DNA from 4 places in the Paenibacillus sp. FSL H8-0283 genome. Region 2 is predicted to be linked to each of the others. Evidence: riboswitches for the same ligand, from Rfam matches in the RefSeq annotation. Region 2 holds a riboswitch; each other region holds the start of a gene.
What was found. Region 2 has a riboswitch for cyclic di-AMP ahead of MHI52_RS00150 (3D domain-containing protein). Riboswitches for the same ligand answer to the same signal wherever they lie in the genome.
Positions count from the first base shown of each region.

Region 1 (7,961 bases), 1.6 Mb from region 2:
CAGGTCTGACGGTACAGGAGAATCTGACGCTGGCGGGGGAGACTCGCCGTTCCCCTTTGCAAGCCATCGGTATTCGTCGATATGGGAAAATGAGTGCTGCCATGGAGCATGTTACCCTCCAGATTGGTCTGCAAGACCGCGTTGATGCTCGTGCAGGAGCGTTATCACATGGGGAGAAGCAGTGGCTAGAGATTGGCATGTTGCTTCTGCAGGAGCCACGTGTGTTGTTGCTGGACGAACCAGCCGCAGGCATGACGGATGAAGAAACACACAAGACCGGGCGACTTCTGCAAGAGATTGCGCGTGAGCGCTCGGTTGTGGTGGTGGAGCATGATATGGAGTTTGTGCGAGAGTTCGCAGCCAAGGTAACGGTGATGCATGAAGGGAAACTGCTGAAGGAAGGTACGATGGCGGAGGTACAGGCAGACCCGAAAGTGGCGGAAGTGTATTTGGGCAAAAGGAGGGATGACCATGCTGTCGCTGCAACGAATTGAATCTGGCTACGGGGAAAGCAATGTGCTTCGTGGTGTGAACCTGGATGTACAGCCTGGACAGGTGGTGTGTCTGATGGGTCGTAACGGTGTGGGGAAAACAACGTTGATGAAAACATTAATGGGGCTGCTCAAATCACGCAAGGGCAGTATTCAGTGGCAAAATCAGGAGTTATCCACCTTGGACTCAGCCAAGCGGGCACGGGCAGGGATTGGTTATGTACCGCAGGGGCGGGAGATTTTCCCGCAGCTTACGGTGAAAGAAAACTTATTGCTCGGTCTGGAGACAAGTGCACCGGGAGTAAAAACGTTCCCGGAGGATGTACTGGCGATGTTCCCAGTGCTTGCTACGATGTATGGACGGCAGGGCGGGGATCTGAGTGGTGGACAGCAGCAGCAGTTGGCATTCGCCCGGGCATTGGCTTCGCGTCCTGGGTTGTTGCTACTGGATGAGCCGACAGAAGGAATCCAGCCTTCTATCGTGGAGGACATTCGGCAGGTAATTTTGCACCTCAAGGCAAAGGGGAACCTCTCGGTTCTACTGGTAGAGCAGAGTATCGATTTTGTACGAAGTGCCGCAGATTACATCTATATCATGGACAAAGGAACCATAACCCTGCATGGGACACCGCAAGAGCTGGATATGTCGCAGTTTGAACATCATCTCTCCGTATAGTTGTAGTTAGTCGGCGAGTGGAGAAAGGTTTCAGGAACGCTTGTCCAGGATATTCGAGTATTTCGGATATAACCGCCGGATGCATTCCGGACAGATGTCATGGGTGAATTCGGCGTGGGTATGCTTCTCCAGATAACTCTCAACGGAGTTCCAGTGTTCCTCTTCGTCCTTGATTTGTTTGCAGACGGCGCAAATAGGCAGCAGTCCGCGCAATGTGCGCACTTCAGACAATGCCTTTTTCAATTGGTGTTCTGTCTTTCTTTGTTCGGTAATATCCATGTGTGCAATTAAAGCGAGATCGGTATCCAGAATTGAATTTGCATAAGATAGAGGGGTGAGTTCTACACGAAACCACCTCTTTTCGTTGTATACAGTATACACGCAGATGTCATATGTATGATTTCGATTAAAGGGTATTCCGCGTTCTTTCAAATTCTGTGCGACAAGTGCCATGTTAGCGTTCTTGCCTCGTTTTGCCCAGGCTTCCGTCAGATGCAGGTAATGTCTATGACTACTGTGTATATCCGGGTTTGGTGAGCATTGACCAAGTCCCTGTTGCCAGGCACGGTTACAACTTTGGATAATCCAATTGTCATCAACGATGATGAGCTGGTGACGTATGGACTGGAACGATAGCCTCTCCAGATCGGATGTAACATGTCTCATGGATGAGACCCTCCTTTGGCAGAAATCTTATCTCAGTTCATCTGGAATATCCAAAATATCAGCGACCAGGTGCCTGAATCGGGTTGCTTTGCGTGTGCCGTGAATGAGATTGGATAAACGATAGGGTGGGATGCCATGCTGTTCACAAAAGGTCTTCTGGTCCACTTGAAGTTCGGTTAGCCGTCGTTTGATGGCCCATCCGAACGGAGTAACTGGTTTTTTCTTGTTCAAAAGGGTTCACCCCTGGTTAGAATGTAGTATTCAGCCGCTCTTTCTTCATGTAGAATATATAGAAATGCGAGCTGTATGTTTTATTATATACGTAAATTCGTCATCTAACAATTAAAAAAGACGGAAAAAAGTGTATTTTGTGATTATAAATGGCGTAAATACGTAAATAAAACAAATAAAATGACAAAAAACACGTCGGCAAGGAGGTTGCCGCGTGTTTTTTAGTTTTTTTGAATGAAGGGGAGCAGGCATGAGGAGGAAGAGGATTAGGCCCTGTAGGCATGAAGTCCAGCTCCGAGCATATGGAAACTGGGGAAAAACGATTTCATGGACATCGAGGTTGGCTGTGCCAGTCCATCCGCAGCCGAGGCGCTGACGGTCTTCCATTCATTCTCCAGATCTGTGGCCAGGCGGACCATCAGATCCTTGGTTGTATCGTTGTTCAGGGGAATGACTTTGGAGGCTTCGGTTATGCAGGCATTCATGGCTGAATGCAGGTAACCAAGGACCGCCTCTTCGACCGGGATGTCGAGGTGGTGGTTAATCCAGGCATGAACAGTAGAGAGGCAGCCAACCGAATCGTATTTGGCAAAGATCTGTTCGAGCTGGCTGAATTCAATCCAGGGGTGCAGAGCTCGTGCAAGTCTGATCAATCGTTTACCCATGGCGGCAGCTTGTTCTCTGAGATCTCCAGGGGTTCGCTGAACATGGACAAGCTTGTCGATAAGAGCTATCCGCCATGTATCCTTGTGATCTGCTGCAGTATAGATACCTTTGATGGCCATACCTTCAAGACGAACGATGCTCGGATGCAACTGACAACGCATGAATGATTCGAGATCTTCAGCATTACGAATGGTACCCTCCCTGATATGGATATCCATGCCGAAGGAATGGGTGAACCCTCCAACCTGAATAGAGGAATCAAGCAGTTTGACATAATCGAGCAGCTTATTCCCACGGTTCACAATCATTCGCCTCCTGTGTTCGTTAAATGTCACTTAAAGTGACATTTATATTCCTTTTTGTTTGCTTTATGTTTAAAAATCCGAATTATATGATAGTTATCATCCCATAAATGTCCGCTTTTTGTCAATAGTATCCGTGAAAATTAATGGATTAAATCTGGAATTTAATATTTGTGTTATTTTATATAACTTATTGTGTTATTTATGTGGTGAAGTTCATGGAGGACTATATATAAATGAATCAAAAAGATCGGCTCTTACCGAAAAAGAGGGGATCAAATCTAATCATATGCAGTTCATGGGTAAAGATGACGAGATTATGCGATTTTTGATGAAAATGCCTAGCTGAAAAAGAAGTATTAAAAAATACTTTACTTTTAGTTCTGAACCCGGTATAATCAATTCTGTTGCCGATTATTTACGACATGCGGTCGTGGTGGAATGGCAGACACGCTATCTTGAGGGGGTAGTGGGCGTATGCCCGTGGAGGTTCGAGTCCTCTCGACCGCATCATATGAACGATTAAAAAGAAGCTTTCCATTAATGGGAAGCTTCTTTTTTTTGTCTTTTTCGAACAGTATGACATCAAAGTTGAGGAAAAAAGGCCACCCATTACCGGGGCAATGCTGCTCTACCTTCCGGCTACGGGTGGCCTGTGTATTATTTTTGAAGTAAGTTCTTGATATCTTCTTCAATCTTGTCCGGTGTTGTTTTGGGAGCATAACGTTTAATGACCTGTCCGTTCTGATCCACGAGGAATTTGGTGAAATTCCATTTGATTGCTTTGGAGCCGAGCAGGCCAGGAGCCTCTGTGCTAAGGTGTTGGAAAAGAGGGTGAGCGCTTGAGCCGTTCACATCAATTTTCTCAAACATGGGGAAACTCACGCCATAATTCATCTGACAGAACTCGGCAATATCGTCGGAAGATCCTTTTTCCTGTGCAAACTGGTTACTTGGGAAACCAAGCACTTCAAATGGAGCATCTTGAAACTTGTCTTGCAATTCTTGCAGACCTTTGAATTGAGGGGTAAGGCCGCATGAGCTTGCCGTATTCACAATCAGGAGCACTTTGTCACGGTAGTCGGACATTTCAACTTCTTGACCGCGAAGGGTATTCACTTTGTAATCGTAGACTGTCATCTAAATCGCCTCCATTTATTTACTCTTATATCTTCTATTATATTGGTTGCAATTAAATATTGCAAAACTAATATGGTGTTAAAAGAATCAAAACAGGCAAGTTGTGCAGAATACGTGAATGAATTGCGAAGTGATTTACGCCAGAGTGAGAATTAGATAGCCTTGAAGAGATAGATAGAGTATAACTTTGTTGTAAGCGTTATTATGGATAGGAATTGGCAAAAATCTGCCGATTTGGTGATCTGGGCGGACTTTACACCGACATGGCACGGGTGTATGATTCATAACGTAATTTCAATTTAAACTAAATTGTACTTGAAAAACGAAACAAACGATAATATCGCTCGATCTTACCTTAAGATATACGAACGATGTTTTAATCGCTGAGTTTCCATTCATTAATGAATGGGAAACGGGGGAACCAACGGAATGCGCTGTCCAGGACAGTGGGCATTCATGGGGTGAATTTTCCGGTGACAGCCGGAAATAGGGCGACTCTCGCGCCCGAATCCGTCAGCTAACCTCGTAAGCGTTAAAGGGAGAGGCAACAAGCCGTACGCTGGTTCATGGTGTTTTCGCCATGGGTTATTTAAGAAGCGTTCGGGAGGCCTTGGTCCCCCACGCTTCTTTTTTGTTGTCTTTTCACGCCAAGGGAGGAACGAATGATGGATACTGAGATGATCTTAGTGACTGCTCCAAATGAAGCAGGACGTAAATTTATCAAATTGCTGATGTACAAAAAAATGCCGTTTGCCGTTCTAACCAACAGTGCAGGGGAAGAGCGAAGACTCCGTAGAATCGGAGTAGAACATGTCATTCGCATGAATACGGCTGCAGCTCAAAAATGGTTTTTGCCGCAGGGCAGCGTAGGCAACGTGTTTATTTTCGAGAACAGCCTGAATCTGACCTGTCGTTATTTACAGATCTGCCGTTCATGGACATCGAAATCCCTGTGCGTCATTACGGAGCAGAGTCATCCTAAGGGCATCTATCGGGGCATGGGCGCAGACCGGATTGTATATTCGCTCAATGGGGAAGTTGGCTTTCTCCTCAATGGTTAATGCCATAGCTTGTGATTGCTCAGGTGTAAGGTGCCTGTTATAATTGAATGTATCGATAAACGGAAGTTTGAGGAGACTCATGCAGGATGGTGAGTCTTCTTTTTTATGCTTACAAGGAGGAATTGGCGTGCCGGATGTAGGTGGATTGAAATGGTTGTTTTTTGATGTTGGAGATACGCTGGTGGATGAATGGGAGCCGGTTGATGATATTATCGGACAGTTTGTCCGTGAAGCTTGTGCTTTGGGGTATCCGGTGACAATTGAGGCGGTACGCGAACTGTTCGCGAGCTGTTACCGAAAATATGAGCAATGGCCTATGAGAGTGGCAATTCGCACATTTGTTGAAGACGAGGGGCATCAAAAACAGATTCAGGACAAGCTGAAGTTTCAAAAAGATCTTGAACGTCCTTTTCCTTCAGCAGATTTTGTTCTTCAGCAGTTGTCACGGCATTATCGCATTGGCATTATTGCCAATCAGAGTCCTGGAACGGAAGAGAGACTGGAGAGTTACGGCTTGCGGAAGTATGTTGATGTTCTGGCATGTTCAGCTGAAGAAGGAGTGTCCAAGCCAGACCCTGAGTTGTACGCTGTAGCCTTGAAACAGGCCGGCTGTGAACCGGAGGAAGCCGTGATGATCGGCGATCGGATCGATAACGACATTATACCTGCTCGGAAGCTGGGCATGCGTACGATTCGAATTATGCAGGGTTACGGAAGATTCCAGCCAGAGCTATCGGATGACAAACGTGCGGATTGGACCGTTGATTCATTGGATCAACTCTTGCCGTTACTGATGCCAAATCAGGATTAGATGCAGATGGTTGTTTAATGGATTGCAACAATAAAGGCTGATCAACTTAGGTATAGCATACCGGAGTTGATCAGCCTTTTTAGTATTTAGCCAATTAAAATGAGATTAGAACAACCGGATCGTCTGAATGATCAGATATACATTCAGCACAACGATAATCGCGGCAATGACCCATGAGATGATTTTGAGCCACAATTTGTTGGCGAATGCACCCATGCTTTTTTTATCACTTGTGAACATCACCAGGGGAATTACAGCAAAGGGCAATTGAAGCGACAGCACGACCTGGCTCAAAATGAGCAGTTCTTCTGTGCCATGTTCTCCTGCAATGGCTGTCACAATTACCGCCGGGATGATGGCGATCAGACGTGTGACCAGTCTGCGCAGCCAAGCCGGAATTCGAATGTTCAGGAAACCTTCCATAACGATCTGTCCAGCGAGTGTACCTGTAAGGGTAGAGTTCTGACCTGATGCTAACAGCGCCACACCGAACAGAATACTTGCAACCGTAGTACCTAATAGAGGTGTCAGCAGATGATAGGCATCAGCGATCTCAGCAACCTGCGTCATACCAGCACTGTGGAATACAGCAGCAGATACAATCAGGATGGCTGCATTGATGAACAGGGCCAGTGTCAGCGCAATCGTAGAATCCATGGTCGAGTACCGAATGGCTTCTTTTTTGCCCTGTGGTGTCTGTTCGATCTGACGGGTTTGCACAATGGAAGAATGCAGGTACAGATTATGCGGCATCACGGTTGCTCCGATAATACCAATGGCAATATAGAGCATGGCCGGGTTTTGCAGAATCTCAACATTTGGTACAAAACCATGGAGAACACCGCCCATATCCGGTTTTGCCAGAAACAGATCAATCCCGAAGCAGAGGGCGATGGTTGCCATCAGCACAATGACGAGAGTTTCCAAAGCGCGGAAGCCTTTGTTTTGCAGAACAAGAATCAGGAGTACATCAACTGCGGTGATGATAACGCCGTATAACATGGGGATGTTAAATAACAGTTTTAATGCGATGGCAGAACCAATGACTTCAGCCAGATCGGTAGCTGCAATGGCAAGCTCACACAGAATCCATAACATCATAACAACAGGCATGCTGAATCGTTCACGACAGGCTTGAGCCAGATCCCGTCCAGTGACGATACCGAGCTTGCCAGCCAGCGACTGAAGGACAACGGCCATCAGGTTCGATAACAGGATAACGGATAACAAGGTATACCCGAACTGCGAGCCGCCTGCGATATCTGTTGCCCAGTTCCCCGGGTCCATGTAACCTACGGCAACGAGGTATCCTGGGCCTACAAAGGCGAGGAATTTCTTCCACCATGCAGCATTCTGCGGAACTTTCATGGAACTATGTGCTTCTCCAAGGGAAGGGGTCATGCCCGCAGTAGACAATGATTCTCTTGAAGGAGCGTTGAACGGATTTTTTTTACTCATACGATAATCACCTGACTTTGAATTATTGATTTGGAGATATTGATGCGGTACAAACCGCTCATGATATATCTAAATTTTTATGTTTATTGTTACATTGTACTCCTTCAATTATTTTTGTCTAGTGCAACTTTTATGTATCAGCACAAAATTTCGGTTGTAGCTTGAATATGCCCCTTCGTATATTACCCAACCTTAGGGAAAATACAGCCATGGCATTGAAATGCATGAAAATAATAAAGTTGTAAAAGCTGATAAAGATACAAAATTGCGTTTCAAAATGAGCCAGAAGTTTAAATTGAAAGGAAGGCAGTAAAAAACTATATGGATAAGGGAGAGATTCTGAATGGAAGCTTTATATACAGCAGTAGCGACAGTTAAAGGTGGACGTACAGGTTCGGTGACTTCTTCGGATGGCGTGCTTAAGCATGATCTGAAAATGCCAAAAGAGCTTGGTGGCTC
Region 1 covers NZ_CP150295.1:1,661,061-1,669,021, forward strand. The annotation lists gene urtD (urea ABC transporter ATP-binding protein UrtD) at 1-494, shown strand, start outside; gene urtE (urea ABC transporter ATP-binding subunit UrtE) at 472-1,167, shown strand; gene MHI52_RS07390 (hypothetical protein) at 1,198-1,833, opposite strand; gene MHI52_RS07395 (hypothetical protein) at 1,861-2,064, opposite strand; gene MHI52_RS07400 (urease accessory protein UreF) at 2,331-3,032, opposite strand; tRNA gene MHI52_RS07405 (tRNA-Leu) at 3,460-3,542, shown strand; gene MHI52_RS07410 (glutathione peroxidase) at 3,693-4,172, opposite strand; cyclic di-AMP (ydaO/yuaA leader) riboswitch at 4,544-4,719, shown strand; gene MHI52_RS07415 (hypothetical protein) at 4,835-5,233, shown strand; gene MHI52_RS07420 (HAD family hydrolase) at 5,361-6,044, shown strand; gene MHI52_RS07425 (Nramp family divalent metal transporter) at 6,150-7,445, opposite strand; gene MHI52_RS07430 (organic hydroperoxide resistance protein) at 7,846-7,961, shown strand, end outside.
Region 1: linked by a shared signal. The riboswitch ahead of MHI52_RS07415 (hypothetical protein) and the one ahead of MHI52_RS00150 (3D domain-containing protein) in region 2 are both predicted to bind cyclic di-AMP.

Region 2 (7,961 bases):
AATATTAAAAAGGTTAGAAATAACAATTTAGATAAGTCCAGTATACCTGGTTTTTCTTATTTTGTCACAGGTGCAGGGATTTCGGAAATACATTCGTTACAAACAATTTTACCTTTGAAGTAAGTAACGTTCTCTGCATTACCACAGAAGATACAAGCAGGCTCGTATTTTTTCAACATGATGCGCTCGCCGTCAACGTAGATTTCCAGAGCATCTTTTTCACCAATACCGAGCGTACGGCGCAATTCAATTGGAATAACTACCCGTCCCAGTTCGTCCACTTTTCTTACAATACCTGTTGATTTCATCATTATAATCAGTGCTCCTCTCAGCTAACTATCTTTGTCATTATTCGACATTATTTTATGTTTTATGATACTCATCATACCAACGATTCCCAAATCAGTCAACCTTAAAATTAGCTTAAAATTAAGGCTGTTTTTCACAAGGTTACTGGTGGTAAGGGATTGGAAGCCGTTTTTCGCATTTAAACCTCAATGTCAGCTTTGTCGATTTGGAAAACGACAAAACTACTTCATTCGACAAAGTTCGTCATATGGTGTCGAATCTTAGATGAATCGCAGAGCTCAAAGCGTTAATATAAAAGAAATTAAAGGAGTGAGTCGACATGGAACAACGTTTAACGGAAGAGAAAGTATTCAAAGATCCGGTACATAATTATATCCACGTGCAAGATCCGGTTATATGGCAGTTAATTAACACCCCAGAATTTCAGCGTTTACGCCGGATTCGTCAACTGGGTACTTCTTACCTTACCTTTCACGGAGCAGAGCATAGTCGGTTCTCACATTCACTAGGTGTTTATGAGATCACACGCAAGATCATCTCTCAATTTGAAAGAAGTCATTATTCGGATTGGCCGAAGGAAGAAAAGATTGTAGCTCTGTGTGCAGCTCTACTTCATGATCTCGGGCATGGGCCATTCTCTCACTCCATCGAGGAAGCTTTTGACATGAATCACGAAGATTGGACTTGTCGCATTATTACAGGTGATACCGAAGTAGGGGCGATCTTAAGACGGTATGCTCCTGATTTTCCTGAGAAAGTAGCGTCTGTCATTCAAAAAACGTATGAAAAGCCGATTGTGGTGAACTTGGTGACCAGTCCGCTTGATGCAGACCGAATGGATTATTTGCTCAGGGATGCCTATTTTACAGGTGTAAATTACGGCACGATTGACCTTGATCGTATCCTTCGGATGCTGCGTCCTTATCATGGGCGGATTGTAGTCAAGGAGTCAGGCATGCATGCTGTGGAGGATTACCTAATGTCTCGGTATCAGATGTATTGGCAGATTTACTTCCATCCGGTAACTCGTAGTTCTGAAATTATATTGCGGCAAATATTCAAGCGAGCGAAAACACTCCTACAACATGGTTTTCAATTCCGCTTCATGATTGATCCACTCCCTCAATTATTTGAAGGAGAATTATCCGTGGATGAATATTTGCAGTTGGATGAAGCATTAATTCAGACGGCATTTACGCAGTGGCGCAAGGAGGACGATACTGTTCTGAGTGAGTTATGCGAACGTTTTATGGATCGCAAGTTATATAAGTATGTAGAGCTTGAACAGGTCGACTTGACAATGATGGAAGAGATTCGGGAAGCTTTTGTACAGGCTGGCCTCGATCCCGAATATGATCTTGAAATTGATTTTCCTTCGGATAATCCGTATGATGTGTTTCGTCCGGATGAATCCACAGATAAGCAGATTCTTCTTCTGGATCGACAGGACAATTTACGTGAGTTGTCAGAAGTATCTGACATTGTCCGTTCCATCAGTGGGCTTCACCGAGGGAAACATCATTTGTATTACCCGCAAAACAAGGTGGATGCGATTATTCACGAATTACCGTCACATATACGCCCCTATTTCTTGTAATCGTGTGGGTATAATCCGATGAAGAATTTCGATATCAAAACACTTTCTAAAAGAGCTATTTTCCATGATACAGTAATCTGCTTTAATGGGGAGTATATGTAGATCGACATAATTTTGTAAATGCAAGCAGGCAGAATGAGCACAATTAGCAATATATAGATCAGAATATCCGTATATCTTCTATATATTGTAGTTGTGAAGAAACAAACGTAATGATGTAATACACAGATTACCCAAAATGTTTTATGTATGAGTCATTAAATTATTGAATTTTACAAAGTGGATTTTGAAAAAGAAGATAGTCGTTATTTCGACATGAAGGGAGATACAGACATGATGCTGTTCGACACACATACACATCTGGATGCACCACAATTCGACGAGGACCGCGAGGAAATGATTCAGCGTGCTGTGGATGCAGGAGTTGGTCGCATGATCAACATTGGCTTTAACCGGGAGACAATTCCAACCACAATGAAACTCGCTGAAACATATGACTTTATATATGCAGCTGTAGGGTGGCATCCCGTAGATGCGATCACAATGCAGGAGGGCGATTTGGAGTGGATTGCATCTTTATGCAAGCATGAAAAAGTGGTTGCGATCGGTGAGATTGGATTGGATTATCACTGGGATACTTCACCAAAAGAAATACAGCATCGCGTATTACGACAACAAATTGCTTTGGCGCGTGAAGTGAACATGCCAATTGTCATCCATAATCGGGATGCGCATGAGGATATCATAAGAATTTTGCGTGAAGAGAAGGCGAGTGAAGTTGGTGGTGTGATGCACTCGTTCTCGGGCAGCTGGGAAACAGCAAAAAGTTGCCTCGATATGGGCTTCCATCTCTCCTTCGGAGGACCGATCACATTCAAAAATGCAAAGCAACCCAAAGAGGTGCTGGAGAAGGTTCCTATGGACCGGTTTTTCATTGAAACAGATGCTCCATATTTGACACCGCACCCTTATCGTGGGAAGCGAAATGAGACAGCGCATGTACGTCTGGTTGCAGAGGCAGCTGCGGAAATTAAAGGCATTTCGGTGGAGGAAATTGCTGCAATAACAACCAAAAATGCCATGGAACGATTTGGGATTCGTTAAAAAAACGAGCAAATGAGGTGAAAAAGGCAGGTAAGCGGAGGTAATTTGCCCTTTGATCCAAATAAATCAAGAATATTACAATATTTTAACCAAATATTCAGAAAAACGTACTTGATCAACGCTTTACAACATGCATCAAAACAGGATATCATCTTTTCAGTGAATTGTTGTGCGGAAAATTGGACAGATGTTCGGGGGATGAACAAAGGGACACTTTCCGATGAAACAACATTACTTTCATGAATCAGTCTCGCTGAGTCTCCGTTAACGGAGAGCGGGGGAACCAATAGGGCTTAAACATCGGTGTATTTGGCCGATGCGCAACGTTCGCTGACCCAAAAGCAGCGAAGGGAACTGCGAAGCCGTATTTGATTTCTTCTTTGGGTCTCGGGGTGAATTCAAGGGCGTCCGCCATGAGCGGGTGACCCAAGATAGGGCGGCTCTCTTTCGCCCGAACCCGACAGCTAACCTCGCAAGCGGAAAAAGAGAGGCAACCTCGTGCATGAATTTCCGATATTCAAAATCATTCGGAAGCCACGAAAGAGTTCCTCTTACACTCTTTCTTTGGCTTTTTTGTTTTTGAATAAAAGAAATATTGTCATCATACGGTAGGTATTCAGGAGGATGACATCATGTTGCGAAGATTGATTCATGGTGCAGAACCGGATTATGTTGGTCCAATCTGTGTTCTGTAGAAAATTTGGTATAGTCACGTCAAAGACATCATGCATTACTTTAGACGGCGAGGCTATGAAGGAGGACGGAGAAGTGGGCACATTCCAACCAGAAGAGACCCATGAGTCACGATCATCCAGTAAGTCTTTCGCGTTGCGGTGGAAGCATGAGAACATGCGTCAAATGGCATTGATCGCGATTTTCTCAATTGCGCTTACAATCATGATCTTGTTAGTCGTTTACGGTCAGGCCGGGAAACAAATTTCACTGGTTATTGATGGCAAAGCTCAGGTGGTAGAGACTCGTACAGGAATGCTTCAGGAAATGCTGGAGGAGCAGTCGATCACAGTCAGCCCTCACGATAAGGTATCCATGTCCATGAATGGGGCGTTAACAGATGGAGACCGAATCGTTATTGAGCGGGCCGTTCCAGTTAACATTACGGCAGACGGAGACACCAAGACTCTGTATACAACCGATTCATCGGTAGAAGATGCAATTCAAAAATCAGGTATTCAAGTTGAAAGTAATGATAAAGTGTATCCGGCGCTTGGAACTGCTATCAAAGCGGAGATGAAGATTCGTGTAGTGCGCGTAACAAAGCGTACAGTGGATGTAGAGCAACCGATCGCTTACAAAGTCATCAAAACGGCTGACCCTAGCTTGTACAAAGGTGATAACCGTGTCGTTGTGAACGGCAAAGAAGGCACAATTGTACAGCATATCGAAAAGGTATTTCAGGATGGAGAATTGGTCTCCAAAAAAATGGTCGGCAAATCTGTCGCTAATAATCGTGTAGATAAAGTGATCGCTGTCGGCACAAAAGCAAAACCGGTCGTGAAAGAACCTGAGATTCAGACCGTATCGGCTCAAACTTCAACAACCAAAAAGGCTACAACAACGAACTCGAAGAAAACATCTGCCTCGGGCAGCAAAGTGATTACCGTATCCGGGACTTCTTTTAAATACTCCAAAGTACTTAAAAATGTATCCATGACTGCCTACTCTTCCGAAGAGCCTGGCATTGGAACTAAAACAGCTTCCGGGACTCGTGTAACGGAAGGACGCACCATTGCGGTTGATCCCAAAGTCATTCCAATTGGCTGGTGGGTATATATCGAAGGTCTGGGATTCCGTCGTGCGGAAGATACAGGCGGTGCCATTAAAGGCAACAAAATTGATGTGTATTATGACAGTGTGAAGCATGCCCTGAATTTTGGACGTAAGAAAGGCAAGACGGTCTACGTGATCGGTCCGGTGAAGCCGGAAGCGAACTAAAATCGTTTTACTTTGAAATGGGAATGCTATAAAATAGTTGCATGAATGATTCATGCGGAATATGCGGCGGAGGAGTCTGAATTCAGTCTCCCCCGCCGTTTGGCAGAGAAGAGGATATTCCTCTTCTTTTTGCGTTAGAAAGGAAGAAATGGAACATGATAAAAGAAGTCATTGTGGTGGAAGGCCGTGACGATACGGTAGCTATCCGTCGGGCCGTGGAAGCCGATACCATAGAAACAGGTGGATCAGCAATCAACCAACGCATTCTGAAGCGGATTGCGCTTGCTCAGGAGAGACGGGGAGTCATTGTACTGACAGATCCGGATCATGCTGGCGAACGCATTCGAAAAATTATTGCGAACAAGGTGCCAGGCTGCAAACATGCCTTCATTCCGGAAGCCGATGCAACGCGCAAAGGGGACATTGGGGTGGAGAATGCCTCACCAGAGGCGATCCGTCATGCTCTGGCGCGCGTACATACTTCATACGAAGGTGCTCCGAGCCTGATCGATTGGGAGGACCTGATCGCGGCAGGACTTATTGTGCATCCGCAGGCTGCTGCACGTCGCATGGAGATGGGCAATCTGCTGGGCATCGGATATTGTAACGGAAAGCAGTTCCACAAACGTCTCAGTGTATTTCAGATTACACGGGAAGAATTCTCTACAGCATTAGCGCAAATTGAACGTGAAGGATTGTGAGCATATGAAGAACATGGAAGAGACGATTGAAATTGCAACGCCCAAGCGTACGAAAGAGATTATTCAAAGACACGGATTCTCATTTAAGAAAAGTCTGGGTCAGAACTTTCTGATCGATCAAAATATACTAAACAAAATCGTTAATGCAGCCGATTTGGACGAGTCCAAGGGTGCGTTAGAGATCGGGCCGGGTATTGGAGCCCTTACGGAGCGACTGGCTCGGGTAGCCGGTCCTGTCACAGCCGTAGAGATTGATCAGCGCTTGATCCCAATCCTGGGAGAAGTGATGCAGCCTTATTCGAATGTACGTGTTCATCATGGGGATGTGCTGAAGCTTGATCTGGCTGAGTTGTTTAATACGGATTTTGCATCCGTGGACAAAGTCAGTGTCGTGGCTAACCTGCCTTATTATGTAACGACTCCAATCATGATGAAACTGCTGGAAGAGAAGCTGCCGGTAGACAGCATTGTTGTCATGATCCAAAAAGAAGTGGCTGAACGCATGGCTGCTGCACCAGGATCAAAAGACTACGGTAGTCTAAGCATCGCAGTTCAGTACTACAGTATGCCGGAACTTGTGTGTATTGTGCCTCCTACGGTCTTCATTCCGCAACCTAATGTGGAATCAGCTGTCATTAAGCTGAAAGTGCGTGAGCAGCCGCCAGTGGAGATTCCGGATGAAGCACACTACTTCGAAGTGGTACAGGCTTCTTTTGCCCAGCGGAGAAAAACAATCTCAAACAACTTGAAAGCACGTTTCTTCACAAAGGAGAACCGGGAACAGGCAGACATTCTGCTGGAGCAGGCAGGTATTCAACCGTCCCGGCGTGGAGAGACATTGAGTCTGCAAGAGTATGCCACACTCAGCACCGTAATGTGGGAAGCAGGGGTACGTGCAGCGCTGTAAAATTTGAATGAACCAAACCGGGTCTCTGCCCATACGATGGGGTAGAGGTGATTACGTTGATGAATATCGGAGACTTGGTCGTTCGGAAGTCATACGGCGGCGATGTGACTTTTCGGGTGGAAGGCCTCCAGTTGGATGCTGCGGTCATTAAAGGGACTGAGTTCCGGCTGATTGCCGATTCCCCGGTGGACGATTTGATACAGGTTCCCTACGAACCACAAAGCGCCAAGACCAGACAGGCGCATATTAAAGCACATCAGACCCTGTCCCGTCTGCAGCAGAATCGTATGGAACAGGCTGAGCGGAATCGTGAAGGTCTGGTACAGGATTGGTCTGCCCAGCAGGAACCGGCTTATTTTGAAATGCCTGGAAAGGTGCTTCATCTGGATGGAGATCCGAACTATTTGAAAAAAAGTATGGATCTCTATGAGCAACTTCGTGTACCCGCAGAGGGACAGTATGTCCATGAATCGGCAATGGCAGATACCTTATACCGCTTATTACCCAAAGTACGTCCGGATATCGTAGTTATTACGGGTCATGATGGGGTGTTAAAGACACGTCAGCCCTATGACTTATATAGTCTTGGTAGCTACAAGAACTCGCAAAATTTTGTATCGGCCATTCAGGTGGCCAGACAATATGAACGCCATCTGGACGCCCTCACTATTGTTGCAGGGGCCTGTCAGTCCCATTTTGAGGCACTGCTGCGCGCTGGAGCAAACTTTGCCAGTTCCCCAGGCAGAATTCTCATTCATGCACTTGATCCGGTCTATGTGGCAGCCAAGGCCTCCTTTACTTCTGTGCGCGATACGGTCAACATGAGTGATGTTCTGCACAATACCATCAGTGGTAGCCAGGGTGTGGGTGGTGTCGAGACACGGGGGAGTTACCGGGTAGGTCTGCCTGGGCTGAATGATTTATCTACGCTAAAAGTGAACCCGTCGGCAGTCTGATGTAGGCCATTTAAAGTCCCAATTTGGGGCTTTTTTTGTTTGAAAAAAAATTCATTGACAACAACTTTTTGATGCTGATATAATAATTAGTTTTGATTTGACAATGACTGTAAAATCCGGTATAATGGACAAGAAAAGAGGTGGTCGTCGACAATGGCTAAAAACACGCTGTTGGATATCAAACGCAATCTCGATGCACATATTGGTCAGAAAATTATGTTGCGGGCTAATGGTGGCCGCCGTAAGACCATTGAGCGTACGGGTGTATTGGAAGAAACGTACCCTTCTGTTTTTATTGTTAAGCTTGATGAGGAGCAAGAAACCTTCAAGCGAGTATCTTATAGTTATGCGGATATACTTACGGAATCGGTGGAAGTCATGGTTTATGACCCGGGCAGCCAGACGCATAGCTCCTATATGGAGACGTAAGTATC
Region 2 covers NZ_CP150295.1:29,673-37,633, forward strand. The annotation lists gene MHI52_RS00135 (AbrB/MazE/SpoVT family DNA-binding domain-containing protein) at 57-311, opposite strand; gene MHI52_RS00140 (HD domain-containing protein) at 629-1,906, shown strand; gene MHI52_RS00145 (TatD family hydrolase) at 2,240-3,010, shown strand; cyclic di-AMP (ydaO/yuaA leader) riboswitch at 3,252-3,505, shown strand; gene MHI52_RS00150 (3D domain-containing protein) at 3,779-4,963, shown strand; gene rnmV (ribonuclease M5) at 5,119-5,664, shown strand; gene rsmA (16S rRNA (adenine(1518)-N(6)/adenine(1519)-N(6))-dimethyltransferase RsmA) at 5,669-6,571, shown strand; gene yabG (sporulation peptidase YabG) at 6,631-7,527, shown strand; gene veg (biofilm formation stimulator Veg) at 7,681-7,956, shown strand.

Region 3 (7,961 bases), 2.3 Mb from region 2:
TTGGGGTTCAAAAGCTCATGCCGAGGATGGCGCAATTTATCTGCATCGGCTAGCGATTCGAAGAAAATATGCTCAGAGCGGTTTAGGACGGTCCATTTTGCAATGGTCCAGCAGCGGCATACATTTTGAAGGCAAACATAATCTTCGGTTAGATTGCGGAGCGAGTAATGCTACGTTGAACGCCTTTTACGCGCGGAACGGGTATACTTTTTTGGGAGTGACCGATGGTTACAGTACATATGAGAAGCCCGTGGAGCCACTGAGCTGAGAATTTTGACTATCCTATGAATATGTTGACGACAACCGCAAGCGATGGACTGCTGAATTAAAGCTTTTGCTTCTGAGGGGAACGTTTCATGAATATGTTGTATATACGAGTTATCGTAATATAGATGTTCCGGCTTCCCTATGTCATAATGGATAGTAGAGCAGTACGTAAGTTAGAAAGGGGGAAACTAACGGTGAAATTGCTGCAGGCGCTTTTCTTTCCTCCGGAGCAGCCCGGAGGTGTATCCTCTATGATTCCGTATATGCAAGAGAGATTTACAACCCCGAGGTGGGAAATGGATCTGTTCTCGTTGCCAAAGCGAATTCGCAATAAGGGCAGAGAGGATGTTCAGTTCGAAACGTTTGACTGGACTGAATATCAGGATAGTCCTGTTGTCCAAAAATATATTCAAACATATCGTGATTATCTTTGGTGGACCAAACTGCGTATTCAGAAGCCCTATGATCTGATCCATGCCCACCACCCAATTACAGGACTTGCGATGAAAACAGTTTTCCCGGATACACCCCTCATTCAGACGATTCACTCCAGTTATGAACGAGAATTAATCCTTAATGGACGCATTGAAACGGATGGACCGGAGCATCGATTCCTGCTTGCGATATATGGTGAGCTGGAACACCAGGCAGAGCGCCTTTTGACGGTGTCGGATTCGTTCCGCCGTTATCTGGCTCCCTACGTGAAGGAACCTGATGTCATCGGTGTGATTCCCAATGGATTTGATGAGAAGCGCTTTAAGCCGATCCCTCATGATAATGCGATACCACAGCTGGTCACGGTATGTCGACTTGTTCCGGCAAAAGGGTTGGATATTCTTTTCAAAGCTTGTGCGGAACTGAAGGGTCGAGGTCATGATTATGTGTTACATATTATTGGAGATGGACCGATTCGTCCTGACCTGGAAGAATTGGCGCAGCGACTGGGGATCTATAATGAGACCATTTTCTATGGTTACACACTGCACCCTGAGGAATTCATGCCATTCTTTGATATTTTTGTACTTCCTTCACGGGCAGAAGCATTTGGTTCCGTCTTTGCTGAAGCGGCTCTGAGTTGTCTTGCCCTTGTGGGTACGGATGTAGGTGGTATACCGGAACAGATCGAGAACGGTAGCAATGGGTTGCTTGTACCGGCAGAAGATCCTTCTGCATTGGCTGAAGCGCTTGAAAAGGTGATGCTGGACCCGGCTTATCGTTATGAACTTGCCCGTTCAGCGTGTGAAAAAGCCAAGACACATTACTCGCTCGGCAGATCAGTCAATGAGCTGAAAAAGATATATCTACAGTTTCCTAGCCAAGCCTAAAACGTAGAGCAAAAAGTGCGAGCCGCTGTGATAAACAGCGGCCTTTTGTCATGTTTAAGGAAAGAGTACCCGCGGTGAATTGTGGTTAGAAGGCAAACGGATGCTCATATTCATGAAATACATGGACCGTGAGATTTATATATTGTTGCGTTTACGAAAGGTGCCCCATCGGTTCAGTACCAATTTGGCAGCCCAGATTAATGCCATAGTTCCAAAGATGGGGTAAAGGATGGACAGCAGGGAACTGAATCCAAACTGGCTGAGTGAGTAACACAATAGCATAATGGTTAATGTAATGAAACGGGGGTGGACACGTATATGTTGTCTCAGTTGCAAGGTCATTCCATAGATATCGGCTACAAAGGTAGTGAATATTTCCATGAAAATAAGGGATACATATACAGATTGCACTGCCCATCCAAGTTGAAAGGCAATGCTGCCCATCGGGATTTCGAATTGGATGATGCCGGGCATCTGAGCTGACATGGCAAAATGAGCTGCCATCAGCATGAAACCAACGCCAATTCCACCCAATACTCCACCCCACTTCAGCACATTCCGACTACGAATCTGGTTACCTACAGGCACAAGAACAGCTTGAGCCAACACCAGATTGAATGAAGTATACAATAGTGGAGACAGCCACACTTGAATAGGGTTTGAGTCTGTCGTCAGTGTGATGAATCGGGAAGCACCTGGATGATGGATCGTACTGGTGATCATGAGCAGAGATAACAGGAGCATCATGGGCACAACGATGCTATTCATTTGTAGGATGGCTTGAATGCCCCGACCGAGAAGCAGATATGTCCCTACAAGTGTGACGATCAGACCTGTCTGATAATGCAAACCCAGATGCTCGACAAAAACGGAGCCTGCTCCGGCAAGCATGACACTGTTCACGCCAATGAGAATGAGAAGGGTCACCCAGGTGATCCATTTGCCCGCCTTATGGCCGAATAAATGTTTGTTCAGATCCTCATAAGAGCGGGACCCGGTATCGTGAGCGATCAGCATCATTTTGGTACCTAACCAGACAAAGAGCATGGTGGATAAGCCTATGGTGATGGTGGCCCATTTGCCATACTGGGTAAAAAACTGCAAAATTTCCTGCCCTGTAGCGAAGCCGGCTCCAACAACCGTTCCAATGTATGTAAATGCGATCTGCAGCACCCGAAATGCCTGTTTCATGTGTTTCCCCTCTCAGGCCCCTGTATAGTTTGGACATGCGGGTACCATGGTACAAGGTATGCTTGACCCACGAAAGTCATGACAATCGATAATGAGCTTTGGCTTGAAATGCGTCCCAAGGACAGCGTCAAGGCAATTTCGCTTGAACTTATAGATAGATATATGATACTTTTACCTCATAGGATAGGCTTGGGAGGTCAAATCATGGAATTATTGAAACAACGAATTTTACAAGAAGGTGTGGTTATCTCGGATCAAGTATTAAAGCTGGATGGTCTGTTGAACCACCAGATTGATCCTGCATTAACGATGGAGATGGGACGTGAGTTCGCTGCCCGTTTTCGTGAAAGTGGAGTAACTCGGGTAATCACGGTAGAATCCTCAGGGATTCCGGTTGCGTTTGCCGCAGCCTATGAACTGGGGGTGCCACTTGTATTCGCCCGTCGCAAAAAAACACTTCTGGCTGATCCTGATGCTTACTGTGAACGTGTACCGTCCTTTACCAAAGGAATTGTAACTGACATTATGGTATCTCGCGAGTTCATTCATGAGAATGACCGCATTTTGTTCATTGATGATATTATTGCCAATGGAGATGCCGCTCGTGGCGTCATCAAAATTATCGAGCGTTCCGGTGCGGAACTCGTCGGATTCGGCGTTGTGGTCGAGAAAAGTTTCCAGGCAGGGGCACGCACGATTCGTGAACAGGGTATTCCGGTGGAAGCCTTGGTACGCATTCGTTCCCTGAACGATGGAACAGTACAATTTGACGATAACGAAATGTGACATTTTAAAGGAATAGGGCCTATTTTTTGAACTATGCCTTTGCATGACCGCCGATTTCATTTATAATGGGGTTATGTTAGGGAGAGGAGGCAACACCATGGGGAACCAACCGGCAACAGAACAATTTTTTAATGATAAGCTGGCGGAATCGAAAGTTCATTTTGAACGTGCCCTGGATTGTAAACATACGGAATTCGATGACCTTTATCCCTATATGATTGAACATCCTCAATTTTTCTGGTACAAACGCTATGTTGCCTGGTCAGAATTACTGACGATTGTAGGCTTGTGCGAAGAGTTGTCCTTCTCTTGGAAAGAACAATTTACACCGCATCAAGTGGAGTACCTTGAAGAACGTGTGATGTCCGCCAAAGTGCTTGATTTTTGGTTCGAGAAGAACGACAGCAAAGAGCACGCGCAGCGGTAACTTTCAGTCGGGACATAATTTCGAATGACATGACAGTCCAATACAGTCACGTGAGACCTAAATGACTTTTCATTTAGGTCTCTTTTTGTAAATAAATTTGAAATATAGGAGCCATGAAGATGATTAGTGATACAGAATTGGACGCCCTGCGTCTGTCAGGTGAGAAAGTTAGAGTCGTACGGGACGAGCTGGAATCGAACGACGTGAAGGGGATTGTGGTTGCCTGGGATGGCGAGCAGGTACTTATCCGTCGTCAGAATCGACGTGTCGTTAAGCTGGACCGAGGTTACAGCTATCAGCTGTTCAGCGAGCCGCGCCAGAGTCCACTTAGTGAGTAACAGCTTATAATTATGGCAGTGGCCATGAGCGTTAAATGTTTGGAATTACCATGATTTCTTGGCATAATTGGCTCACTCGGGAGAGAAGATAGGTACAGTGAGGAAGATCTGTAACTATAGCCGAGAGGGTGTGCTACAAGCCATGACATTGATGAATGATAAAGTTCATGCCTACAAGGATCAGATTGGAGCATTAAGCGATGTACTGCCAGGTGTGGTGAAGTCGTATCATGAGTTTACCGGAGAATGTTTCCAACCTGGTGTGATTGATGCGAAGACAAAACAGCTAATTGCGCTTGGCATTGGATTATTCGCCAACAATGAGGTATGTACCTTCTACCATGTAGAAGAAGCCCGTGCTAAGGGCGCAACAGATCAGGAGATTATGGAGACCGTAGCCGTGGCTGGAGCTGTTGGTGGAGGACATGCCCTGTCTCAGGGTGCGATGCGAGTGCAGAAGGCGCTGCATTAGTAAGCAATGCAACATACATTTTTAAGTGCAAAAAAGGCATCCGGTTAATAACCGATGCCTTTTTGTATGTGAATCACATTTTACCTAACATTTTATCATACATAAACTGTCCAGTTACCCGACGTGCTGTTACATAACGATCATTGAAGTATGGATTCGATAACTTCGTGATGCTTACACCTTTACTGCTGGAGGCATGAGCGAATTGTCCGCCGCCGATATATACACCTGTATGTGAAATGCCTTTGCCTGTTGTATTAAAGAACACCAGATCACCTGTCCGAACATTGCTCTTGGATACGGGAGTACCTGCTTTGGCTTGCTGCTGCGAAGTACGTGGTAATTCAATGCTGTATTTGTTGAAAAGATATCTCATAAAACCAGAACAGTCGAAGCCGGCTACAGTAGTGCCACCCCATTTGTAAGGAATACCTGTCATGTTGTTCACTACGGAGTTGATACTGCTTGCCTCTGTGCTTGTTGCCCCGGATGTAAATAATACAGCTGCTCCAAAAATGGAGATAATCAGTTTTTTCAAAATCAATGTTCTCCCTTCGATGCCTACGGAGTTAGCTAAGGGTTCGGTAGAAGGTTCCCTATATTTCCTATGTATAAGAATAATTCACCCAAATTGGTTCCCCCGTTTTCAAACATGAAACTCGGCAATGAATAATTAAGTTTTTGTAACTATTTGAAACTATATTGCATAAATGCGTAATTGTCAAACCCATTTAAAACCCTTCGTAATACCTCAATGTTAGCGGAATTAAGGTTTTTATATGAAAGAAGGGATCAAGTTTGGGTATCATTCATGACAAAAACGTCATTATTGGTTCGTTTAAGACGAATTTGGATAAATAAATAGGTTTGTCATGAGTTAAAAGAACTATCCCGTTATGTAGAATTAGAGAGATTATATTCATTAAGTTGCATATATTGACAAAAATCGATTTTTTGCATATTATCTGATTATCCAATCCACATATTGGATTAAAATTGATTTTATTATGCGATAAATACAAATAAAGGAGGTTTGGGGCGTATATCATACGTAAAGTAGAAGTGGAAGATTTATAAAAACGAACATAGGAGAGTGTTACATTTGAAAGCGAAGAAAATAATTACTTTTGTCCTGGCATGTACGATGGTGTTCTCAGTAGTTGGAATGGCAGTTCTCCCTGTAGGGACGGTATCTGCTGCAGATGCGTCGGGTACTACAGCGAGTATTTCTGATATTTTGAAGAACCAGCTGCCGGATGGAGGTTGGAGAAAAGATTATAAACAGACAAGTGGAGAGTGGGCAAAGTCCACGATAGACAACAAGGCTACATACTCAGAAATTAGAAGATTGGCGAAGGAATTTAAAAAGACGAATGATCCGCGTTACTCCACAGCTGCAATCAAAGGAATTAACTTTTTGATCAACATGCAGTATTCAAACGGCGGGTGGCCACAAGTTTACCAAAGCTCCGGATACCACAAGCACATCACTTACAATGATGATGCCATGATTAATGTAATGATCATGCTGGATGAAGTAGCAGCACGAAAAGGTGATTTCTCATTTATCGACAGCACACTTGCTAACCGCAGTAAAAATTCAGTTGCCAAAGGTGTGGAGGCGATTCTGAATACACAGGTCGTTTCAGGTGGTAAGCTGACAGCATGGGGACAACAACATGATTCCAGCTCTCTTAAACCAGCGAGCGCAAGAATCTACGAAGTGCCATCACTGACAGCTGGAGAGAGTGTAACGATTGTTAAATTTCTGAAAACCAGACCTGCTAACGCTAAAATTACCGCATCCATTAAAGGAGCGGAGGCTTGGTTTAACAAAGTGAAAATTACGGGTTACAAGTATGAAAGAGCTAATGGAGATAGTAAAATTATCGCTGATTCCAAAGCTGCACCAATTTGGGCACGCTTCTATGAGATCGGAACGGATAAACCAATCTTTATTGGTCGTGACGGGGTAGTTAAATACAAATTAAGTGATATTGATAAAGAAAGAAGAGGCGGTTATGCATGGTATGGCAACTGGCCTTCCAAGCTGTAATTTGTAGTATGCTTCCGTTTTAATGAACCAAACTATTAACAGCAGTTAAAGGTAAAGCCCGAATCGACATGGACGTCTGATTCGGGCTTTATTGTTATTACTTTCAGTGTTGACATGATAGATTACGCATGATATATTATTTCTTGTCGCCGATATTGATGACGGAGATACAATATGCGGTCGTGGCGGAATTGGCAGACGCGCACGGTTCAGGTCCGTGTGGGCTAACCCCCGTGGAGGTTCGAGTCCTCTCGACCGCATCTAATAAAAAGACTCCTTAAGCTAACGCTTAAGGAGTCTTTTTTTGCATTTTTTGATATAACACTAACTTTAGTGATGAGTATTCAAGAGGTTAGTGCTTAGCTGCACGTACAGCAAATGTCTTCCATCAGCCATACGGAACGTTTATTGTGCTGCGGTAACATTAACGCTGTCAATATTCGGTCCTTCCGATCCGGTGGTAACTACTTTCAATGTATTGGTCCCCGTGTTCATGGGAACCTGTATTGTTTTTTCAACCCAAGTGGACCAGCTTCCCGTAGCCGGAAAGGGCTCGTTGCTAATGACTTTGGTTCCGTTCACAAAAATGTCGAGGTTCCGAGTGCCGCTTTCCAGCGCATAACGAAACTTTACGTTTTTGGTACCTGTTGTCGTGTTATTAATGCCGTTCCATTGAATGGCCGAACCAGTCATCGCATTGAAGTTAACATACCCGGACCCAGTGTAACCGGTGTAGATTGTTTCAATGGTAGCTTCCGTAAGTGACGTTCCGGTCTCGGCTTCATACGTAGTGCCACTGCCTGTATTCCCGCCGCTATTTCCGCCAGTAACGTTGGCAACAAACGTTGTTACGCTCTGAGGCGGGAGCTGTGCCGTGAAGGCTCCATTGGATACGTTAAGCGAGGTTCCGCTTGCCAGATTTCGACTGCTGTCCGTAATCCATGAGGACACAGTAGAGGCATTACCATTTTGCAGAACGAATTTTTGGCTTGTGGCTGAAGTTCCACGGTTAATTGCCACGACGACGACTTTGTTATCACCTTTATAGGCTGAGACAAATGTGTTTGTATCCGGATTTTTCGTTGCATCGACTCGCAGG
Region 3 covers NZ_CP150295.1:2,345,889-2,353,849, forward strand. The annotation lists gene MHI52_RS10715 (GNAT family N-acetyltransferase) at 1-268, shown strand, start outside; gene MHI52_RS10720 (glycosyltransferase family 4 protein) at 462-1,592, shown strand; gene MHI52_RS10725 (membrane protein) at 1,728-2,783, opposite strand; gene MHI52_RS10730 (xanthine phosphoribosyltransferase) at 2,988-3,569, shown strand; gene MHI52_RS10735 (hypothetical protein) at 3,667-3,996, shown strand; gene MHI52_RS10740 (hypothetical protein) at 4,116-4,334, shown strand; gene MHI52_RS10745 (carboxymuconolactone decarboxylase family protein) at 4,477-4,806, shown strand; gene MHI52_RS10750 (C40 family peptidase) at 4,880-5,344, opposite strand; cyclic di-AMP (ydaO/yuaA leader) riboswitch at 5,350-5,481, opposite strand; gene pelA (pectate lyase) at 5,900-6,862, shown strand; tRNA gene MHI52_RS10760 (tRNA-Leu) at 7,039-7,122, shown strand; gene MHI52_RS10765 (carbohydrate-binding protein) at 7,268-7,961, opposite strand, start outside.
Region 3: linked by a shared signal. The riboswitch ahead of MHI52_RS10750 (C40 family peptidase) and the one ahead of MHI52_RS00150 (3D domain-containing protein) in region 2 are both predicted to bind cyclic di-AMP.

Region 4 (7,961 bases), 3.2 Mb from region 2:
CTTTAATCGGCGTTTGTCTTCTCCTAACCGGGTGAGCAGTCGTGGGGTATCGTGGCTGCACAGCATATTAAAGATCACTTCATTGGTTTGTTGCGGATAGCGCATAATCAGTGAACCCATCTCGTTGGCAAAATGATAACCGTCCATTGAACCACAGAAGAACTGAAGCACTTTGTCGGCAAATGGATAATTCATGACGGAATCGAATTGATCTCCCATAAGCCAGGTCAAGGAGTCGCTCCATACTTCACCAACAATATAGGCTTCAGGGTTCGCTGCCTTAACGACCTTGCGAAAATCACGCCAGAAATGGTTGTCCACCTCATTTGCTACATCCAGACGCCACCCATCCAGCTTAATTTCCTTGATCCAGTACTCAGCTACATCAAGTAGATATGCCTTAACCTCAGGGTTGGCTGTATTGAACTTGGGCATGTTGCCATAGAACCCAAATGTATCGTAGGTTGGTATACCATCCTTGATCTGAACCGGATATTCATTGATGTGGAACCAATCGGCATACTTAGAGTTTTTTCCATTCTGGAGAACGTCTTGAAAAGGAGGGAAGTCTTCGCTGCAATGGTTAAACACCGCGTCAAGCATGACACGTATACCCAGGCGATGACATTCTTCTGTCAATTGTTTAAGCAGGGCATTATCACCGAAATGGGGGTCGACTTTTTTATAATCAATCGTGTCGTATTTGTGGTAGGAATTGGCCTGGAATAACGGGGTAAAGTAAATGGCGTTCACGCCAAGTTCAGTTAGGTCATACAGATGATCCAGCACACCTTGCAGATCTCCACCAAAATAATTGTCCAACTCAGGTTTGCCACCCCAGTCATGCGTTTCTTTTGGATTCAGCTTAGGATCTCCATTAGCAAACCGTTCCGTCATGATCTGATAAAAGACGGCTTCTTTGGCCCACTCGGGCACCTTAAACACATCAATTTCATGTATATACGAGAACTCATAATATCCTCCAGTTGGATAGGGGGTCTCATAATGAATTCCGTTATCCGCAAGAAAAACATCTTCTGAACCGGCAGTTATCCGAAATATATAGGTGAGACGTTTGAATTGTGGCTTGACGGCAGCCTCCCAATAATCAAACATGTTATCAGAAGCAGCCTTCTCCAATTGAATTTCCTTGTATGTTCCATTCCAATCGTACTTATCTCCGGTCAGTGCAGTCACGTATTGCACATCATTACGTTTGGTTCGTACGCGCAGATGTATGGTAGACGAATTATAAGCATAAGCCCATTTGTCACGAGGAACATGATACATGGCTTCGAGCAACATGACAGCACCTCCTGAATATAGGATAAGTTATGAAAACCAGTCTTTTTGAACACGCACTTATAGTTATAATTAACCAAGTTAGCCAGCAAACGAATCACATTTACTGTAATAAAATGAATTATTTTCATCGTTTTCAAAGGTTTCTTTCACAGCATTTCCAGCTTTGTGCTGAATATACTTACAGCTAATTTAGAAAAAAGGGTGCCCTGAACAGCTTGGAATTCAAGATTGTTCAGGGCACCCCTATATAACATGTTGAAAGTAAATTTTAGCGAATAGCTTGCTCGAACTCCGTGCGGATGGTTTGAAGCAGCTCTGGCTGGCTCAGTACGTCATAGGCTGTTGTTGCAAGTGCCTTGGCTCCCAGAATCATGCCATCCAGCGCACGCTCCTGAAGTGCAAGGTCACGGAAGGCTATGGAGTGCAGTGTATGCACCTCGTCTACAACACGAATGTAGGGATGAATTGCAGGACATTTCAGGGAAACGTTACCGATGTCCATAGAGCCGTGATCATTACCACTCACAATCTCTTCTTGCGGGATCCCAAGTTCCATCAGATTTTGACTAAACGCAGCTGAGAATGCTTCATTGGTAACCATCTCGTCATAGGACGTTTCATAGTTGGATGTCACCAGCTTGCATCCTGTCTGGAGAGCAGAACCTTCAGCGATCTGAATCACACGTTCTGTGAGGATATTCAGTTCTTTACGAGTTGCTGCCCGTACATAAAATTGCGCAGAAGCATAGTCAGGAATGATATTTGCTGCCTGACCTCCGTTGTTGATCACACCATGAATCCGAACGGTGCTTTTCACTTGTTGACGGAATGCATTAATCCCGTTGAACGTTTGAATGACGGCATCAAGAGCATTAATACCTTCGTGCGGACTTGCAGCGGCATGTGAAGATCGGCCATGGAATTCAAATTGCACAGCATCAATAGCCAGCGAGCTGCCTGACTTTTCGTAGGCATAATATGGATGCGCCATGAGAGCGACATCACAGTCATCGAACAAACCTGCTTCAGCCATCGGAACTTTGGCACCACGTGTCTCTTCAGCGGGGGTACCAAACACTTTAATGGTTCCACCTACTTCATCCAGAATAGATTTTAGCCCAACAGCGGCCCCAAGACTCATCATACAGATTAGATGGTGACCACAAGCGTGACCGATCTCCGGCAAGGCGTCATATTCGCACAATAAAGCAATGGTAGGGCCGGGTGTGGCGGCTGAATAGGTTCCGATAAAGGCTGTCTCCAGACCGAGGATTGGAGCATCTACAGTGAAACCGTGGAAGAGCAGTTCTTCTTTCAAACGGGCAGAAGCAAGGAACTCTTCATTTCCCAGTTCGGGGTTGGCACCGATATATGATGAAATGGCTTTAAAACGGGAAGCATATTGATCAATAACCGTCAGAATTTGTGATTTGTTAGCAGTCATTAGTAAACTCCTTATGCAAAAATGAAAATAATTCATTGATTATATCATGTTTGCTTTATTTTTTCAGAAACAAGTCAAGATTTGTATTGTCAAAATGCATTGCATAATCATGCATTGTACTTTATAATGACTCAGTCATCAACATGAGAAGCATACAAAGTATTGTAAGGGGAGAGAAAAAGGTTGAAATTAATAAGTCGTTACACCATGATGCTGTTGACCTTTGTTATTCTGCTGACGACTGCCGTTCCTGTGGCACTTGCAAGTGGAACTACAGATAATTCAAGCAGTAAAAAACTGGTGCTCGGTACAAGTGCCGATTTTGCACCATATGAATTCCATAAAGTGATTAATGGCAAAGATGAAATCGTCGGCTTCGATATTGAGATCGCCAAAGAGATTGCCAAAGATCTTGGCGCTGAGCTTGTGATTGAGGATATGGGCTTCGACGGTCTTCTGCCTTCATTGCAGAGCGGGCGTGTTGATCTGGTGATTTCAGGTATGACGCCGACGGATGAGCGGAAGAAAAGTATCGATTTTTCCGACACCTATTATAAATCAAAACAAGTGATTATGGTTCGCAATGTGGATAAAGACAAATATCCAACCATGGCAGAACTTGAAAATGCGAAGATTGGCGTTCAGAAAGGCTCCATTCAGGAAACGATCGGACAGAGTATTCCAGGAGCGAAGCTTACTGCGCTGGATAAAATCTCGGATATCGTGCTTCAACTGCAAACAAAACGCATTGACGCGGCAATCGTTGAAGATACCGTTGCTGTAGGTTATCTGGACGATATCATTGGACTTGCTGCTGCTGTTCCGGACGAAGAGCAAGCAGAAGCGGCAATCGGGATTCGTAAAGGTAATACCGAGCTGCTAGCTGCAGTAAATGGAACACTAGAGCGACTGAAAAGCGAAGATAAAATCAATCAGATGGTGACGGACGCCAGCCTCTTGATGGCGGATAAAGCGAACAAATCACAAAATATTTTCCAAGTATTCTGGGAGTACAAAAGTTTCTATGCTACAGGTGTAGGATACACACTTCTGTTGTCTGCACTTGGGGTTATCTTCGGGGTAATTATTGGATTGATCATCTGTTTGTTCCGTTTGCATGACGCTGCAATCTTGCGCTGGATCGGTACGGCATACGTTGAAGTGATCCGTGGCACACCGATGCTGGTACAATTGATGATTATTTACTATGGTTTTTCTCTGAGCTTTGGCATTAACTTCACTGCACTTCAGGCAGGTATCATTACACTTTCAATCAATAGTGGTGCCTATCTGGCGGAGATTTTCCGTGCAGGTATCCAAGGTGTGGATCGTGGTCAGTTGGAGGCAGCGCGTTCATTAGGTATGGGAAGAGGCGCCGCGATGCGTTATATCATATTGCCACAAGCCTTCAAAGCTGTATTACCAGCGATCGGTAATGAATTCATAACTATCATCAAAGAATCCTCCATTATCTCCGTTATCGGTATGGTGGATATTATGTATCAGGCAAGTGTAGTCAAGAACATTACGTACCAAGGGTTGAGTCCATTTTTGATTGCAGCAGCCATCTACTTTGTAATGACGTTCATTTTGTCCAAGCTGCTGGGACGACTGGAAAGGAAGTTGAGTGCAAGTGATAGACGTTAGACAATTACACAAATCTTATGGAAATAACGATGTGCTTAAGGGCATTAACGTGACGATTGGCAAAGGTGAGGTTGTCGTGGTCATCGGTCCTTCCGGTTCAGGTAAAAGTACTTTCTTACGTTGTCTGAATCTGCTGGAACAGCCTACCTCAGGAGAGATTGATTTTGAAGGCGTGTCAATCACGGACCCCAAGCATAACATTAACGCAACTCGTGAGAAAATGGGCATGGTGTTCCAGCACTTCAACCTGTTCCCACACAAAACGGTACAGCAAAACATCACGATTGCTCCGATTAAAGTGAAGAAACAATCCACTCAGGAAGCGGAGAAAATTGCCTCTGATCTGCTTAACACCGTGGGCTTGTACGATAAAAAAGATACATTCCCGAATCAGCTGTCTGGTGGACAGAAACAGCGGATCGCCATTGCTAGAGCATTGGCCATGCAGCCGCATGTGATGCTGTTTGACGAGCCTACGTCGGCACTGGACCCTGAGATGGTCGGCGAAGTGCTGGATGTCATGAAACGTCTTGCAGAAGGCGGAATGACGATGGTCATCGTAACCCATGAGATGGGTTTCGCACGTGAAGTGGGAGACCGCATCTTGTTCATGGATGGCGGGGTTATTGTGGAAGAGGGAACACCTGATGAGGTGTTTGGAGCACCCAAAAATTCACGTACACGTGATTTTCTTGCGAAAGTACTCTAAACGATGTGATCAAATAGCGTTACTGACTTCGAGTCGGTAACGCTATTTTTTATGGATAATAATGACGTATGGATTCGGAAAAGTAACTATTCTGTTACCAAATATAAAGGAATCGGGTCAACCAAACTTTCTGAATTAACCAGTATTCTTACAAATGCTTACATGCTAAAAACCATTTGGTAAGAATTACTACAAGTTCAGGTTACAAAATTGTGATATATTGAACTCTGCCGAAACTTCCGGATAGGGAGTGCGGGGGATGTAACGATGCAGATTGTGCAGGGGGAAGATCTACAGCACACTGCTTGGGGTGAATTGGGTACATAACGTTTCAAATGTAACGAAGAACCTATAGGGTGGGCTCCTCATCCGAATCCGACAACTAACTTCGCAGGCACAATGAGGGAGGAAGACCATGATTAACAAGAAACGTATAGCCAAAACAGCAGTAGCATTAATGACAACAGCAATGCTCATTCAAGCCGTTCCGGCTCACGCCGATTCAGTTCATGTGGCCAAAGAAGGGGATACCTTCTACACCTTATCAAAACAATATGGAGTAGCACTCAACACGTTAATTAAAGCAAACAACGACATTTCGGCTTACAACATTTATGGTGGTTTGAAAATTACGATTCCCGGTAAGGCAAACAATGTAGCAGCCGCTGCGGCAACGGAGAGAAAGACCCAAGCGAAGACTGTTACTACAGCAAGCTTGGACGTCAACGCAGATAACAAAGTTGTTCAAGCCTGGGGTAAGACATTCGATTACAGCAAAGCTGTGAACGTAAAAGCAACGGCATACTCTGCAGATCCGTCTGAAAATGGAGGCTGGGGTGCAGTCGATTATTTCGGAAATGACCTTGAACTGGGTACGATTGCAGTGGATCCAAGTGTAATTCCACTTGGAACCAAAGTACTGGTAACTGGTCACAGCCATCCAGGATTGCCAAAACAGGCTTTTGTAGCCACAGCGCGGGATGTGGGCGGTGCAATCAAGGGTCACCGGATTGATATCTTTATCCCGGGTAGCAAACAGACTGTAAGTTCATTTGGTTTTCAGGATATCGAGCTGTACATTCTGAAGTAGAGAGAAAATAACATTTAAAATGAATTCAAACAGGGTGTCTGCCAGTCGCTAATTCGCGATTGAACAGCACCCTTTTAATATTCTCATTATTTGTTATCACGGTCGTCCTAATCTTTGGCCTTTGGCAATCCCAACATTTCGTCCAAGGTGACCAGTTCATATCCCCGATTACGTAGTTCCTCAATAATTTCAGGCAAAGCCTCAATCGTGCCGTTCAGGTTTGACCCTACACCGCCTCCAGCATGTTGCAGAACGATGGAGCCAGGTTTCACGGCAGACAGGATGTTATCTTTCACCTGTTCCTTTGAAAGGCCTTTCCAGTCCAGGGAGTCTACGTTCCAGTTCACAATGCTATAGTGTTGTTTGGCAGCCCATCTCAGCTGTTCTTCATTAATGTCTCCATAAGGTGGCCGAATCATCTTGGGCGTATAACCCGCCAAACGTTGAATAATATCCCCGGTATGTAAAATTTGTTTGCGAAAGGCATTCATCGACAGCTTACTGAATTCAGGATGATTGTAGCTGTGATTACCAACCATATGCCCTTCTTTAACAATGCGTTTCACTAGATCCGGATGTTTCTCAGCACGACTACCCACGATGAAGAATGTAGCTCTGACATTGTATTTCTTCAATACATCCAGTACTTGTGGAGTAAATCGTGGATCAGGTACATCATCAAAAGTCAGTGCAACCTTCTTGGTTGAAGGACCATTGGTTTTGAACGTATCGGCATATTTTTGACGTAATTGTCCCAATGTCAGTTGTTCTTCTTCCGCAGAATCCGAACCTGATACGGATTCACTTGGCGGGCTTGAAACATCCTGCGATGAAACTGGAGCATGAGATCCCCCGAGAAAAATAACGATAACCATCAGCATAATGAGGCGTACGCGCATAATAACGGCCTCCTTTTCCAAAATGACGTTCTCCTTGGTATGCCCGGGGGTTCCATAAAATATGCGCAGTGTGAGAAGTTTCATTGCCGATTTAGCTCATGACAGCCATAATTCCTCCATATATAACATATAGAAAAGGATAGGTGGATGGGGATGAGTACATTTGATTTGAAATCCATACGTTTACAGGTGATTGAAGCAGGAGAAGATAAGGTTTTTCTCGTTACCGGAGGAAAGGCGCATATTGGCGCCGTAGCCACGTTCTATGTGGATCATGAGCGCGTAAGCGGGACGACAGTACATATTCCTGGGCATAAAGAACAAGAGCTGTGTGAGCGGCTTGCCCGAAAGGCTGCCATGCAGCTGAAAGTAACCGTTACGGTGATCATGGGTATCCATTTTGATTCCATCATGCGGATGCAGATCGACGAAATCGTGCAGACTGCAGAGAGGTTGATGGAGGATCATCTGAACAAAGATAAACGATCTTCCTGACATAAGAGCCATCGAATGTTTTGATTTTATTTGCTAAAATTGAAACGAGTTGTAGATTGTTACGTATGTATGTTTATATACGATGTAATATCGACTAGGAGGAATAACATAATGTCCATTTTCAAACGTTTGCGTGATCTAACTATGTCTAACATCAACGCCATTATTGACAAGGCGGAAGATCCAATCAAGATGACGGACCAATATATCCGTGACATGCAAGAGGATCTGGAAGATGCGGAGAAAGCAGTAGCTCAACAGATCGCCATTGAGAAGAAATTCAAGCAGTTATTCGAAGAGCAGGAAGCTCTTGTGAAGAAACGTGAAGAGCAGGCGCATACGGCGGCACGTGCTCAGAATCTGGATTTGGCT
Region 4 covers NZ_CP150295.1:3,961,422-3,969,382, reverse strand. The annotation lists gene MHI52_RS17735 (alpha-glycosidase) at 1-1,305, opposite strand, end outside; gene MHI52_RS17730 (M20 family metallopeptidase) at 1,574-2,749, opposite strand; gene MHI52_RS17725 (ABC transporter permease subunit) at 2,933-4,396, shown strand; gene MHI52_RS17720 (amino acid ABC transporter ATP-binding protein) at 4,383-5,105, shown strand; cyclic di-AMP (ydaO/yuaA leader) riboswitch at 5,324-5,518, shown strand; gene MHI52_RS17715 (3D domain-containing protein) at 5,521-6,195, shown strand; gene MHI52_RS17710 (polysaccharide deacetylase family protein) at 6,303-7,094, opposite strand; gene MHI52_RS17705 (hypothetical protein) at 7,248-7,589, shown strand; gene MHI52_RS17700 (PspA/IM30 family protein) at 7,701-7,961, shown strand, end outside.
Region 4: linked by a shared signal. The riboswitch ahead of MHI52_RS17715 (3D domain-containing protein) and the one ahead of MHI52_RS00150 (3D domain-containing protein) in region 2 are both predicted to bind cyclic di-AMP.